DNA from 4 places in the Candidatus Macondimonas diazotrophica genome. Region 1 is predicted to be linked to each of the others. Evidence: predicted binding sites of a transcription regulator. Region 1 holds the regulator's gene; each other region holds the start of a gene.

What was found. Region 1 encodes sigma-54, which starts transcription at its own class of promoters, with help from an activator protein. Its sites were predicted from a motif close to TGGCANGNTNCNTGCTT; they were not measured.
Region 2: glnL (nitrogen regulation protein NR(II)) is a predicted target of sigma-54. The motif match lies at 1,578-1,594, and genes of this name have one in related genera.
Region 3: nifE (nitrogenase iron-molybdenum cofactor biosynthesis protein NifE) is a predicted target of sigma-54. The motif match lies at 2,039-2,055, and genes of this name have one in related genera.
Region 4: E4680_RS06255 (pilin) is a predicted target of sigma-54. The motif match lies at 1,380-1,396, and genes of this name have one in related genera.

What each region holds. Positions count from the first base shown of each region.
Region 1 covers NZ_SRIO01000002.1:4,847-8,208, forward strand. The annotation lists gene rapZ (RNase adapter RapZ) at 1-718, opposite strand, end outside; gene hpf (ribosome hibernation-promoting factor, HPF/YfiA family) at 803-1,129, opposite strand; gene E4680_RS01575 (RNA polymerase factor sigma-54) at 1,157-2,608, opposite strand; gene lptB (LPS export ABC transporter ATP-binding protein) at 2,683-3,362, opposite strand, start outside.
Region 2 covers NZ_SRIO01000005.1:119,027-122,388, forward strand. The annotation lists gene glnA (glutamate--ammonia ligase) at 1-1,293, shown strand, start outside; gene glnL (nitrogen regulation protein NR(II)) at 1,609-2,733, shown strand; gene ntrC (nitrogen regulation protein NR(I)) at 2,730-3,362, shown strand, end outside.
Region 3 covers NZ_SRIO01000014.1:18,828-22,189, reverse strand. The annotation lists gene nifN (nitrogenase iron-molybdenum cofactor biosynthesis protein NifN) at 1-522, opposite strand, end outside; gene nifE (nitrogenase iron-molybdenum cofactor biosynthesis protein NifE) at 522-1,970, opposite strand; gene E4680_RS10405 (fumarylacetoacetate hydrolase family protein) at 2,325-3,008, shown strand; gene E4680_RS10400 (hypothetical protein) at 3,116-3,362, opposite strand, start outside.
Region 4 covers NZ_SRIO01000006.1:91,234-94,595, forward strand. The annotation lists gene E4680_RS06245 (HlyD family secretion protein) at 1-431, opposite strand, end outside; gene E4680_RS06250 (DedA family protein) at 675-1,238, shown strand; gene E4680_RS06255 (pilin) at 1,485-1,913, shown strand; gene E4680_RS06260 (O-antigen ligase family protein) at 2,377-3,362, shown strand, end outside.

The DNA of each region.
Region 1 (3,362 bases):
CGGTTTCGAAACGCGGCAGCCAATGTTCCAGATAGGACCGGATATCGTCGAAAAGAGCCTGAGTCAGCGGCTCCGCTTCGAGATAGGTCGCCACCTCGGTATCCAGACCAGTCAACGGACGCAGACCCGGTTGCCAGTGAGGATTAGGCAGACAGCGGATATCGAATACGAAATCCGCATCGGACGGAACCCCCTGTTTGTAGGCGAACGACTGGATCATGAGTGAAAAGAAGCCATCCCGACCGTGCACGCGTTGACGGATGCTGTCGCGCAACTGGTGCATCGTGGTCAGGCTGGTATCCAGCACCAGATCGGCTTGCTCGGCGATTGGGCTGAGCAGCTTGCGCTCCGCTTCGATGGCCTCGACCAGCGCCCGTTGCGTGCTGCTCAACGGGTGACGCCGCCGGGTTTCGCTGTAACGTTTGAGCAGCGTATCCGGTTCGGCTTGAAGGAATATGGTCTCGACATCCACACCCCGCCGACGTAACCGAGCCAGGCATTCGCCGAAGCTGTCCAGTTCCGGCGCACGAGAACGCGCATCGATGCCGACCGCGACGCCCTGGGAGGAGAAATCCCCATGCCGGGAGAAATCCTCAACGAGTGCCTCGAGCAAGGACAGCGGCAGATTGTCCACGCAGTAAAGACCAAGATCTTCCAGCATGTGCAAGGCCACGCTCTTTCCTGCGCCAGACAAACCACTCAGGATCAAAAGCTTCATCAGAGGGGTTACCTTGCGAAGTGGCGATCTCGGGAAGGAAGCGGTCAAGCCTGGCAGCATGCAGGCTTGACCGGGCTAGGCGCTCTATTGGTTATGAATCTCGGATTTTCGGGCTTCCCGGGGATGGTGATCGTTATTCTTGTCCTTGTAACGCAGCGCCTGGCGGTCGAGTTTGTCGGCCAAGGCGTCAATCGCCGCATACATGTCTTCGCTGGTGGCATCGGCGAATAGCGTGCTGCCGTTCACCGGGATCTTGGCTTCGGCATGATGGCGTTCCTTTTCGACCCGCAACACCATATGAGCGTCCAGCGGTTGATCGAGGTGCCGCTGGATGCGTTCGAGCTTCTCGGCGGCGTATTGACGGATGGCGGTCGTGATTTCGATATTCTGGCCGGTAACATCAATTTTCATCTGGCATCCCCTTGGTAATCAGCCCCTTCAAACCAGTCGCTTGCGTTCGTTCGAAGGTGGAATGGACATGGATTCGCGATACTTGGCAACCGTGCGTCGGGCGACATTGATTCCATTTCCCAGCAACATCTCTGTGAGTTTACTGTCGCTCAGCGGTTTGCGCGGGTTTTCTGCCGCGATGAGCTTGCGGATCATGGCCTGAATCGCAGTAGCGGAACATTCGCCACCGTCGACGGTGGTCACGTGGCTGGAAAAGAAGTACTTGAACTCGAAGATGCCGCGTGGGGTATGCATGTATTTTTGATTGGTCACGCGGGAAATGGTGCTTTCGTGCATGCCGACCGCTTCGGCGATTTCGCGCAACACCATGGGTTGCATGGCTTCTTCACCGTGATCGAAAAAGGCTTGTTGGCGTTCAACGATGCTGGAGGCCACTTTGAACAGCGTTTCGTTGCGACTCTGGAGACTCTTCAGAAACCATCGCGCCTCTTGGAGGTGCTGACGCATCGTTTCGTTGTCGCGACTGCTGTCCGCACGCTTGATGAGGGAGGCATACAGCCGATTGATGCGTAGCTTGGGGGTGGTTTCCGTATTGAGATCGACTCGCCAACCCGTACCGGAACGGCGGACAATCACATCGGGTATCACGTATCCCGCCGTTTTCTGAGAGATCTGTGCCCCTGGACGTGGGTTGAGGCGCTGGATCAATTCGATCGCCGCTCGCAATCCGTCCTCCGTCGTTTTGAGTCGGCGCTGAAGCGTGGCGAAATCTCGGTTGGCCAACAGATCCAGGTGATGTTCGACCAGCTCGCACGCAAGTGGGAGCACGTCGCTGGGCTGAATCGCCTTGAGCTGCAACAGCAGCGCTTCGCGCAGGTCACGGGCGCCGACACCCAAGGGATCGAAACCTTGAATCCGTTGCAGAACCGCAAGAATTTCAGCCGGCTCGGTGGCCAAGTCCGGACCCACCTCGCCAACCAGTGCATCGAGCGACTCGGTGAGATAGCCGTCATCGTTGATGGCGTCGATGATGGCAAGCGCTATGGCCTCATCAGTTTCGGAAAAGTGGCCCAGACGCATCTGCCAGATCAGATGATCTCGCAGCTCGCCGCCGTCCTGACTGGGTGTTTGATTGAAGTCCCAGGCTTCCCCGCTGCCGGCAACCGTGTCCTCGCCCTGCGACCATGGGTCTTCCCACGCCAGGTCTAAGTCGTCACCGCGCGCATCGGTTGGGGCTTCGGCTGACGCATCAAGGCCGGTCATCGAATCCCCTGCAGTCTCCTGGTAGTCGCTGGCTGCGTCCTCGGCCGTGTCGCTTCCCTCGGCTGACCCATTCTCGATCATCAGATTGTTATCGAGGATGGTCTGGATTTCCTGTTGCAATTCGATCGACGACAGTTGGAGCAGGCGGATTGCCTGCTGCAGTTGAGGGGTCATGGCCAGACGCTGGCCCATTTTGAGGTGCAGTGTCTGTTTCATAGGAACGACGAATGGTTGGCAGCGATCATTGTTCGGATTCTACTCCCTCGAAGGGGCTGTGGGGCGCAAGGCTGTCAAAGTTGGAATGCTTGGCCCAGGTAGACTTCCCTTACGGTCTTATCGGCCAGGATCTGATCAGGCTCACCTTGGGCAATGATGGAGCCTTCGCTCAGGATATAGGCGCGCTCGCAAATATGAAGTGTTTCGCGGACATTGTGATCGGTGATGAGGACCCCGATCTCGCGATCGCGCAGGTGGGTCACGATCCGCTGAATGTCCACGACAGAAATGGGGTCGACGCCCGCAAAAGGCTCATCGAGCAGGATGAAGCTGGGTTCGGCGGCCAGGGCGCGGGCGATCTCCAGTCGTCGCCTTTCGCCACCCGAGAGGCTCATGCCCTGGGAGTCACGCAGATGCGCAATGTGAAACTCCTCCAGCAGGGACTGGCAGCGTCGCTTGCGATCCGTCGCCGATAGCGTGGGCCGGAGTTCAAGAATCGCCAGAATGTTCTCTGCCACCGTCAACCGGCGGAAGACCGAGGCTTCCTGGGGCAGATAACCGATTCCACGGCGCGCGCGCAAATGGATCGGAAGATCGGAGATTTCCTCGCCACTCAGCATGATACGCCCGCGATCCGGTCGGACCAGGCCCGCCATCATGTAGAACATGGTCGTTTTCCCGGCCCCATTGGGGCCCAGCAGGCCAACCACTTCACCTGCCTGGACACGGAGCGAGACCTCATTGACCACCGAGC
Region 2 (3,362 bases), on a different contig from region 1:
GACGCCGAGGTGTTCGAAAGCGGCAAGATGTTCGACGGCTCGTCCATTGCCGGCTGGAAAGGCATTCAGGAATCCGACATGATTCTGATGCCTGACCCGGAGACAGCCACCCTCGATCCATTCTTCGAGGAACTGACGCTAAACCTCACCTGCGATGTGGTCGAACCCGCCACCATGCAGGGCTATGACCGCTGCCCGCGATCACTCGCCAAACGCGCGCTGGCCTACCTTCAATCGACCGGCGTCGCCGATACAGCGTTCTTCGGTCCCGAAAACGAATTCTTCATCTTCGACGACGTTCGCTGGGGCGCCGACATCGGTGGCTGCTTCTACAAGATCGATTCGGAAGAGGCTGGCTGGAACACCGAAAAAGTCTACCCTGACGGCAACATGGGCCACCGCCCGGGCGTCAAGGGCGGGTACTTCCCGGTTCCGCCGGTCGATGCGCTGCACGATATCCGCGCCGCCATGTGCCTCACCCTCGAGGAAATGGGCCTGCCGGTCGAGGTCCATCATCACGAAGTGGCCACCGCGGGTCAGTGCGAAATCGGCGTGAAGTTCAACACGCTGGTCAAGAAAGCCGACGAAGTCCAGCGCCTCAAATATGTCGTGCAGAATGTGGCCCACAGCTACGGCAAGACGGCCACATTCATGCCCAAGCCGCTGGTCGGCGACAACGGCAGCGGCATGCATGTGCACCAGTCCCTGTCCAAGGCTGGCCAGAACCTGTTCTCCGGCGATCAATACGGCGGCCTGTCCGAGACGGCGCTGTACTACATCGGCGGCATCATCAAGCATGCCCATGCCATCAATGCCTTCACCAATGCCAGCACCAACAGCTACAAGCGTCTGGTGCCTCATTTCGAAGCCCCGGTCATGCTGGCCTATTCGGCTCGCAACCGCTCGGCCTCCGTGCGTATTCCCTGGGTGTCGAGCCCGAAGGCGCGGCGCATTGAGGTTCGCTTCCCGGATTCGACCGCCAACCCCTACTTGGCCTTCGCGGCGATGATGATGGCGGGTCTCGATGGCATCAAGAACAAGATCCATCCCGGGGAAGCCATGGACAAGGATCTTTACGATTTGCCGCCCGAAGAGGAAAAGGCCATCCCCAAGGTCGCTTTTTCGCTTGAGCAGGCGCTCAATGCACTGGACAGCGACCGTGACTTCCTCACCGCCGGCGGTGTATTCACCGATGACATGATCGATGCCTACATCGCGCTCAAGACGGCCGACGTGTCGCGGGTCCGCATGACCACCCATCCGGTGGAATTCGACCTGTATTACAGCCTCTGATCGCGTCAGTTCGACCGTCAAAACCCGCCTGAAGTAATTCAGGCGGGTTTTTTTTGATCCTGCAGACCATCCGGCCGCATTATGCATTCCCTTCCGCGGCCTGGATACCCGGCCATTCGGCACGGCGCCCCGATCGTGCTGCACCATTTTTTCCGCGTATCGATCGCCCTGCGCCCCCGTTCCGCACCAAAAAGGCGCATAATTGACCCCACCCCGGATCAATACGCCTCCGCGGGCCCGATATGCGTCAGGGTGGTGCGTTCAGGCACGCCATCATGTGGCGCCGGCACAGCTTTTGCTTGCCAAGACAACACCATGAACAATCGCTCTCGACAAGACCACGCGCTGACCGGCACCGGCCTGGGGGCCGCCGCGCTCCTCGATCAATTGGCGACTGCCGTCCTGGTTCTGGACGGGAGCCTGCGGATCCGCTATCTCAACAGCGCAACCGAGATGTTGTTCGGCGCCAGCGTCCGGCGACTGGCGGGGACCTCCCTCACCTCGCTGGTGCTACATGGAGAAAGCCTCGCTGAACGCCTGCTCGAGGCGCTCACCAGCGAGGCGCCCTACACAGAACGCGAACTCAACCTGCGACTCGGCTCTTTGAACGAGACGACTCCGGTGGTGGTCGATTGCATGGTGACACCCATTCGCCTGATCAATGGCGCGCGTGCCTTGCTGCTTGAACTCCACCAACAGGATCGCCACCTGCGCATTTCGCGCGAGGAAAACCTGTTGACCCAACAGCAGGCCAGCCGCGCCGTGGTTCGCGGACTGGCCCATGAAATCAAGAATCCGCTCGGCGGTTTGCGGGGTGCAGCGCAGCTGCTGGACGCCGAAGTTCACGATCCGGATTTGCGTGACTATACCCGGGTCATCATGGCCGAGGCCGACCGGCTGCAGCAGCTTGTGGACACCTTGCTGGGCTCGAACCGCCCCCTGCGCATCGGTGAAGTCAACATCCACGAAGTGATGGAACGGGTCCGCACCTTGGTCGCGGCAGAGGGGCATCCGGGGATCACGGTGCGCAGCGACTACGATCCGAGTCTCCCCTGCCTCACAGGCGACATGGATCAGATCATTCAAGCGATGCTCAACATTGTCCGAAATGCCATCGAGGCCGTGTTACCGCAGTCGCAGCGCAACCAACCCGCGGCCATCGTGCTGTCGACGCGTGCGCAACGCCAATTCACGATCGGACATCGCCGCCACCGCCTGGTCATCCGAGTGGACGTGATCGACAACGGCCCCGGCATTCCGCCCGAACTGGTCGAGCAGATTTTCTATCCCATGGTCACCGGCCGGGCTGAAGGCACCGGCCTGGGCCTGTCCATTGCCCAGGACCTCATCGGGCGGCACGGCGGCACCATCGAGTGCCATACCCGTCCTGGCGAGACCCGATTTTCCGTATTTCTTCCGCTTCAACAGGGCGAGTCATGAACACCGAAGTCGTCAACGTCTGGATTGTCGACGATGACCGGTCCATGCGTTGGGTCTTGGAAAAGGCCCTGCGCAACGACGGGATGTCGACCCAATCCTTTGATTCTGCTGATGCCGTACTCCGGGAAATCCGGACACGGCGACCCGATGTGCTGGTCACGGATGTGCGCATGCCCGGCATGGATGGCCTGGCCCTGCTGCAGCAGCTGCATGAGGAAGATCCGACCCTTCCGGTGATCGTGATGACCGCCCATTCCGACCTCGACAGCGCGGTCGCCAGCTACCAGGGCGGTGCCTTCGAATACCTGCCCAAGCCATTCGACATCTACGAAGCCGTGGAACTGGTCCGGCGCGCCTACAAGCACCGTGTTCAGCAAAGCCGACCGGATACGGCGTCCCCCGAACCGCCGAACATCCCCACCATCATCGGCGAAGCGCCGGCGATGCAGGAGGTGTTCCGCGCCATCGGGCGGCTGTCGCGCTCGCACATCACGGTCTTGATCAACGGCGAGTCGGGAACCGGCAAGGAGCTGGTGGCGCGCGCCCTGCATCGCCACAGCCCGCGGGCCGGCAAGCCTTTCATCGCACTCAACACCGCCGCCATTCCCCGCGAACTGCTCGAATCGGAG
Region 3 (3,362 bases), on a different contig from region 1:
GGGCAGCACCGCCACCGTGGCCGGCTCGCGCGGCGCGGCGGGTTTTTCCACCAGCACCTGCAGGATGCGCAGCACGGTGGCCGCCCAACCGTCCTGGAAAGCGCCCTTGAAGTCGGGCGTCGAGACGTAGATCAGCGCGGTGTCTGCAAGCTCCGGGTGGCGCTGGCGGGTGAGCTTGAGATAGCCCTCCACATCGTCGCCCTTGGTCTCGGTGAGTCCGGTCGAGCACATGCCGATGATGGCCGGGCGCGACTTGGTGTAGATGTTCATCACCGCCTGCTCGACGTTCTCGAAGCCGCCCAGCACGGTGGCAACCTCGCTCATGGCGGTGGTCTGCAGCGGAATCGATTCCTTGAAGTGGCGCACGAACAGCACCATGCCGAACGCCGTGCAGCCCTGCGAGCCGTGCAGGATCGGCATGGTGTCGGCCAGTCCCATGAAGGCCAGCGCGCCGCCGATGGGCTGGCTCATCTTGAGCGGGTTGACCGCGCAGGCCTTCTTGGCGTGGCGCACCGTGGCCATCAGGCCGCCTCCACCTGCGCGGTGGATGCCGCGTCGGCCGCGACGGGCGAATCCAGCGTCAGCGTGCTGGTTTCCCAGGGAGCAAGTTGCCGCACCTGCGCCCAGATGGGGTTGGTCAGCGCCAGATGCAGCTGCCTGACCATCTCCACCATGCCCACGTAACCCGCGTAGGCGTGGTGCTTTTCCTGGTTCACGTCCATCCAGGGCATCTTGGCCTTCAGCGCCACGAACTGGGAGCGGCCGCCGGAGAGCATGATGTCGGCCTGGGCGCCCTTCAGGATCCTGAACATCTCGCGCGGGGAGAGCTCGTCGAACATGTGCGCTTCCTCGCCCATGATCTCCTTGATGCGCTGCTTGTCCTCGGCGGTGGATTTCTTGGTGGAGGTGCCGACCACCTCCATGCCGATCTCCTGCAGCGCCGCCACCACCGACCAGGACTTGACGCCGCCGGTGACCAGCAGCACCCGCTTGCCGGCGAGCGATGCCTTGTAGGGCGCGATGGCCGCCCAGGCGCGCGCCTCCTCGCGGGCGATCAGCGCTTCGGTGCGCGCCATCAGCTCGGCGTCCGCGCCGCGCTCGATGAGCAGGCGGGCGATCTCGCGCAGCGACTCGCTCATGTCGCCGATGCCGTAGAACGAGCCCTCGAAGAACGGGATGCCGTAGCGCTCTTCCATCTTGCGCGTCACGTTGATCATGGCCTTGGAACAGACCATCATCGCCGCCCGCGCGCGGTGCGACTGGGCGACCTCGCGGTACTTCGCATCGCCCGAGATGCAGGCCAGGATGCGGATGCCGAGTTCGTCCAGCAGCGGCCTCACCTGCCACAGCTCGCCCGAGAGGTTGTACTCACCGATGATGTTGATGTCGTAGGGCGTGGTGTATTCGGGTTCTTCCGTGCCGATCACGTGCTCCAGCAGCGCCTCGCCGGCCAGCTTGTTGCCGAGGTTCTTGCTGCCGACGAAGCCCGGCGCGTTGATGGGGATCACCGGCTTGCCGAACTTCTCGCGCGCCGCCTTGCACACCGCGTCGATGTCGTCGCCGGTCAGTGCCGGAATGCAGGTCTGGTAGACGAACACCGCCGGCGGGTCGTACTTGTCGATCACCTCGCGGATGGCCTTGAACAGCCGCTTCTCGCCGCCGAACACCACGTCGGTCTCGTTGATGTCGGTGGTAAAGCCGGTGCGGTAGAGCAGCGAGCCCGAGGACTTGGCGCCGCGGTTGTCCCAGGAATTGCCCTCGCAGGCGATCGGCCCGTGCACCAGGTGCGCCACGTCCGTGACCGGCTGCAAGGCGATCTTGGCGCCGTCAAAGGCGCAGCCGCCGGCCGCCGCGCCGGGCTGGAGCTGCTTGGTGCAGCCCTTCTTGCGCGCCTTGTCCGACTTGCCCTGGTTCTTGCCGCAACCGGGCTCGTTGAAGACATCCTGGACGGTGCTGGACAAACTGCTCATCGCGGGCCTCCCGGGGTCGGTGGCGGGGCCGGATGCTGGGCACCGGCCATGCGGGTCTGTCAGCTACTCAGCAGGAAGCGGGCCAAAGCCCGGATAGCGATGTTTTATATCTCCTGATCAATAACTTAAATAATCGCCGGGTTTCCCGGTCGGGTTTGCCGAACGACAATTGGCGGGTTTGCGACAAAAGCACTGTGGGGTTTGTCGGATGGGCCGCACAAGCCGGTTAGCGGCCCGGATCGCCGGCACGCAGCGGCGTCCCGCAATGCGCAGCACGCTACACTCGCAGCGAGCGCGGTTCATGTCGCGCGGTGAATCGCACCGGAAATCCAACCGATGATTCGGAGTCTGTCGATGAAGCTCGTCCTTGCGCCCGCACCCACGGTCACGATCCCAGTCCGATCGGGCGGGCTGTTTCCGGTGCGCCAGATCTATTGCGTCGGGCGCAATTACGCCGACCATGCGCGTGAGATGGGCGGCGATCCGGACCGCGAGCCGCCGTTTTTCTTCATGAAGCCGGCCTGGTCGGTCGTGCCGAGCGGCGCGGTGCTGCCATACCCGCCGGCGACCTCGGACCTGCAGCCGGAAGTGGAGCTGGTGGTGGCACTCGGAGGCGGTGGGCGGAACATTCCCGAGATCGACGCGCACGACTGCATCCTGGGCTACGCCGTGGGCCTGGACATGACCCGGCGCGACCTGCAGCACATGGCCAAGCAACACGGCCGGCCGTGGGATCTGGGCAAAAGCTTCGAGGGTGCGGCGCCCATCGGGGCGCTGACGCCGGTCGCGGCATGCGGCCATCTCGAATCCGGAGCGATCGCGCTTGAAGTGAACGGCGCGGCGCGCCAGTCGGGCAATCTGGATCAGATGATCTGGACGGCGCCGCAGATCATCGCCGCGCTGTCGCGGTTGGTCGGGCTGCATCCGGGCGACCTGATCTTCACCGGCACGCCGGCCGGCGTCGGGCCCGTTGGGCGAGGAGACCGGCTCGAGGCGACCATCGCTGGGCTCGAGCCGCTCGCCATTACGCTCGGTTGAACAAGTTAGCCGGTGTGCGTGCCATTTCCTTCGCTGTATTGTGTCACGGTCTCATCAGGGAAAACTCACACCGATGACGCGCATGACCCGTCAAAACTCAACGCCAGTCAAGTCATATCGTCGCGTTTATTCTTCGCCCGCTCAGCACCAATGGCGGTTTTTACACTCTTGGCTTCCTCGGGTGGCGGCAATGCGGCCGGAAGTCCAAGACTTTCAATCCACAGTTCACGCGTCCAGCCGCGGGTGTGATAAAGGTGATGGGCTTCCTGATCATCGATTTCTTCATGCGCTTCCTTGAGAAGGTCGCGGATTTTTCCGCTTGCCTTTTCAGAAAGCAGTTCGATGAGATCCCAG
Region 4 (3,362 bases), on a different contig from region 1:
GCCGCTTCCAGCTCGCGCATGCGTCCCAGCCACTGCAAGGCCGCGCGGCGTTCGGTTTCACGCTGACGCACCAGCGCCGCTGCGGCCCGCCGTTCGGCCTGGCGCTGGCGCAGCTGATCCTCGGCCGTCTTCACAGCGACGTGGGCCCGCTCGAGATTTGCCTCGGCCTCACGCGCCTGGGCGCGCAGGGCGGCCTGATCCATTTCAGCGAGCACCGCGCCGGCCTCGACGAGATCGCCCTCCCGGACCGCAATCATCCCAAGCCGTCCTGGCAGCTTGGTCGCGACATCGATCTCCACCGCCTCGATCCGGCCATTGCCACCGGCCACGCCGGCCGGCAGCCCATCGGGGCGCAGCAGCGTCCACACCAGCAGGGCAATCGCAGATGCCGCAATGACAAGGACAAGCATCCGGCTGAAGGTGCGCTTCATGGGATGAACAGACTCCGTGAACGGAAACGGAAAGGACCGGCGAGTGACATCGGGCAGACAACCGGGCTGGCGCCGACCGGCGAGCTGGCTTCGAGCCTATCAATCTTGCCCGGCAGAGGCCTGATCTGGATCAACAAATGCCCTCTCGAGCCCGAGGTTACACGTCGGAAGACAGGTACCGCGCCATCGCCGATAATGCCTCCCCGGGCCAGGTCCCGTGGTTACATGGAGTGTTCTGCAGACATGGCGTTCTCGCTGGCTGCCCTCATCGCCCGCTACGGATACATCGCGGTCGCCGTCGGCGCGGTTCTGGAAGGCGAAAGCGTGCTGCTCGCCGCCGGCGCCGCGGCGCATCATGGACTGCTGCACCTGCCCACCGTGATTGCCATCGCGGCGGTGGCCAGTACGCTCGGCGATCAAGCGTGGTTCCAGATCGGCCGGCGCTGGGGAACCCCGTTGCTGGTCCGGCTCCCGCCCCTGGCGCGCCGGGCACCTTGGTTCCAATCGCTGCTGGACCGGCATCACACCCGGTTGATTCTGACGATCCGCTTTCTCATCGGCCTGCGCATCGCCGGTCCCGTCCTGATGGGCTGGGCACGCATCGATCCGATCCGCTTCGCCGTACTCAATGCCGTGGCCGCGCTGCTCTGGGCGGTGGTGATCACCAGCATCGGTTACGGTCTGGGCAATGCCTGGACCGCACTTTCCGCCTGCCCTAATGGCCGCTGGCTCATCGGGGCCATCCTCGCAGTCCTCGGTGCGATCCTCTGGCATCACCGCCCCGGGGGCCGCAATAGCGATTGCTGACGTCCGGGCCACATCGGCCGGTACACAGACTGACAGCCTGCGTCACATCCTGACCGTAGCCGCCGGACGCCGGACCGGTGAACCGGGATCGACCGGCAAAGAAACCCAATTTTTTAATTAAAAATCAATTTATTATTTAACTGGCACGATGTCTGCTTAGGGTCAGTCACGGATCGGATGTGCACGCGACCGGCCGAACCCAAACGAGACCACCCTGTGCAAGCACAAAAAAAGGAAGACATCTCCATGAACAAGCAACAAGGTTTTACCCTCATCGAACTCATGATCGTGGTGGCCATCGTCGGCATCCTCGCCGCCATCGCCATCCCCGCCTATCAGGATTACACCATTCGCGCCCGCGTCACCGAGGGCATGAGCCTCGCCTCGGCCGCCAAGACCACCGTGGCTGAAAATGCCATGTCTGGTACTGCATTTAGTGCAGGCTGGACGGCACCCAGTGCCACGGACAATGTCACAAGCGTCGGCATCAGTTCCTCTAATGGCACGATTACGATCACATACACCGCAGCCGCTGGGAATGGCACGATGACTCTGGTGCCTACCGCTGGTTCTTCGACCGCACTCGTTGCCGGCACTGCGCCCACTGACGCCATCCAATGGGACTGCTCAGGAGGTACATTGGACGACCGTTACCGCCCCGCCAACTGCCGCTGAGCCTGAAACTCAGAACAAAGAAGACCCAACCACCCTGCCCCCCATGCCCTGGCCTGGGGGGCTTTTTTTGGCCCGCATCCGGGTGCGCATCGCGGTCGTGACAGATCCTCGCTGGATTCCTTCCGGCTGCCCATCCCAGCGGGGGGGTGTGGTAACGCGGCAATCAACCGCCGCGATCCCGCCTTGAATCCGTCGTGACGGGATCCCGGCTCCGCCCTCTCCTCCCCGCCATTGCGCAGAATCGCCTGACGAAGGACGCCGTCCCGCGCATCCGGGCTCCGACCAACCCCCGATGAATCGCCACGGCCCTTGCGCCCCTCGTGATGACGAACGAATACAGGAGCCTGAAGACACCGCGTGCCGCTTGGAGTGCACCACACGACCCAACCGGCGGCTCAAGCTCATGGCCGCCGTGACGAGAACCTTAGGGACAGGCCGCCTCGGCCCACCCGGGAACCACATCATGACCCCGACCCACCGTCCCCCGCCGCTCTGGCCGCTGGCGCTCGCATTGGCTGCGACCTTGTTTCTGGTCCGCACCGAGGCGCAGCTCATCTTGCTGGCCATCGCGCTGGCAGCCTTGTTCTATGCGGCTGCCCGGACCTTTGCCGCTGGCGACTCCCTTGCCCGGCCTGGCGAAGCGCGCCGTGATGAGGCACGTCCGGCTGGCCCGATGAACGCCCTCGACGGCGCAGGCCTTGCGCAGCCGGACGATCCGGCCGCCCGCACGATGCACCGCCCGGCGCAGCTCATCCTGTATTTTCCGGCCACGCGCAGCGCCCTGCTGGCCATCGCGACGCTGATCGTGCTGTTCGGCAACGTCGCCTTCAGCACACTGCCGTCCACCAGCCTCTGGTTCGCCTGGATTCTGGGGCTCTTTCCGCTCGCTTACCTGCTCGGCATCACGGCGCTGGCGCGCGGCGCACACCCTGCCGGACTACAGTGCGCGACTGGCGCGCTGCTCACGCTGCTCGCCGTCTGGGGCGTGATCGAATGGCTGCGCTTCGGCGGGCGCAGCAATGGGCCGTTCCTGGATCTCAACGCCTTCGGCGCGCTGTTCTACCTTGCCGTTCCCGGGGTCTTCCTGGCGCTGGCGCGCGCGCGCAACTGGCGCGCCCGGGTGGCACTGATCGCCGTGCTCGCGCTGATGCTGTGGGCGCTGTTCGCGACGGTCTCGCGCGGGGCGATCGGCGTATTGCTGCTGATGCTCCCCCCGCTGCTGATCGGCCTGCGCCGCGCTGCGATGCCCTGGCGCGCGCCGGCCGCGATCCTGCTCGTGCTGACCGGACTGGCCTGGGGCACCGTGCGTTACCTGCCGGATGCACCGGTCACCCGCGAGGTGGTCAATCTCGCCGGCGATCAATCGACCCAGGATCGGCTCGCCATGTGGCGCTCGACCCTGGCCATGTGGCGCGAACGGCCCGTCACGGGCCAGGGCCTGGGCAGTTA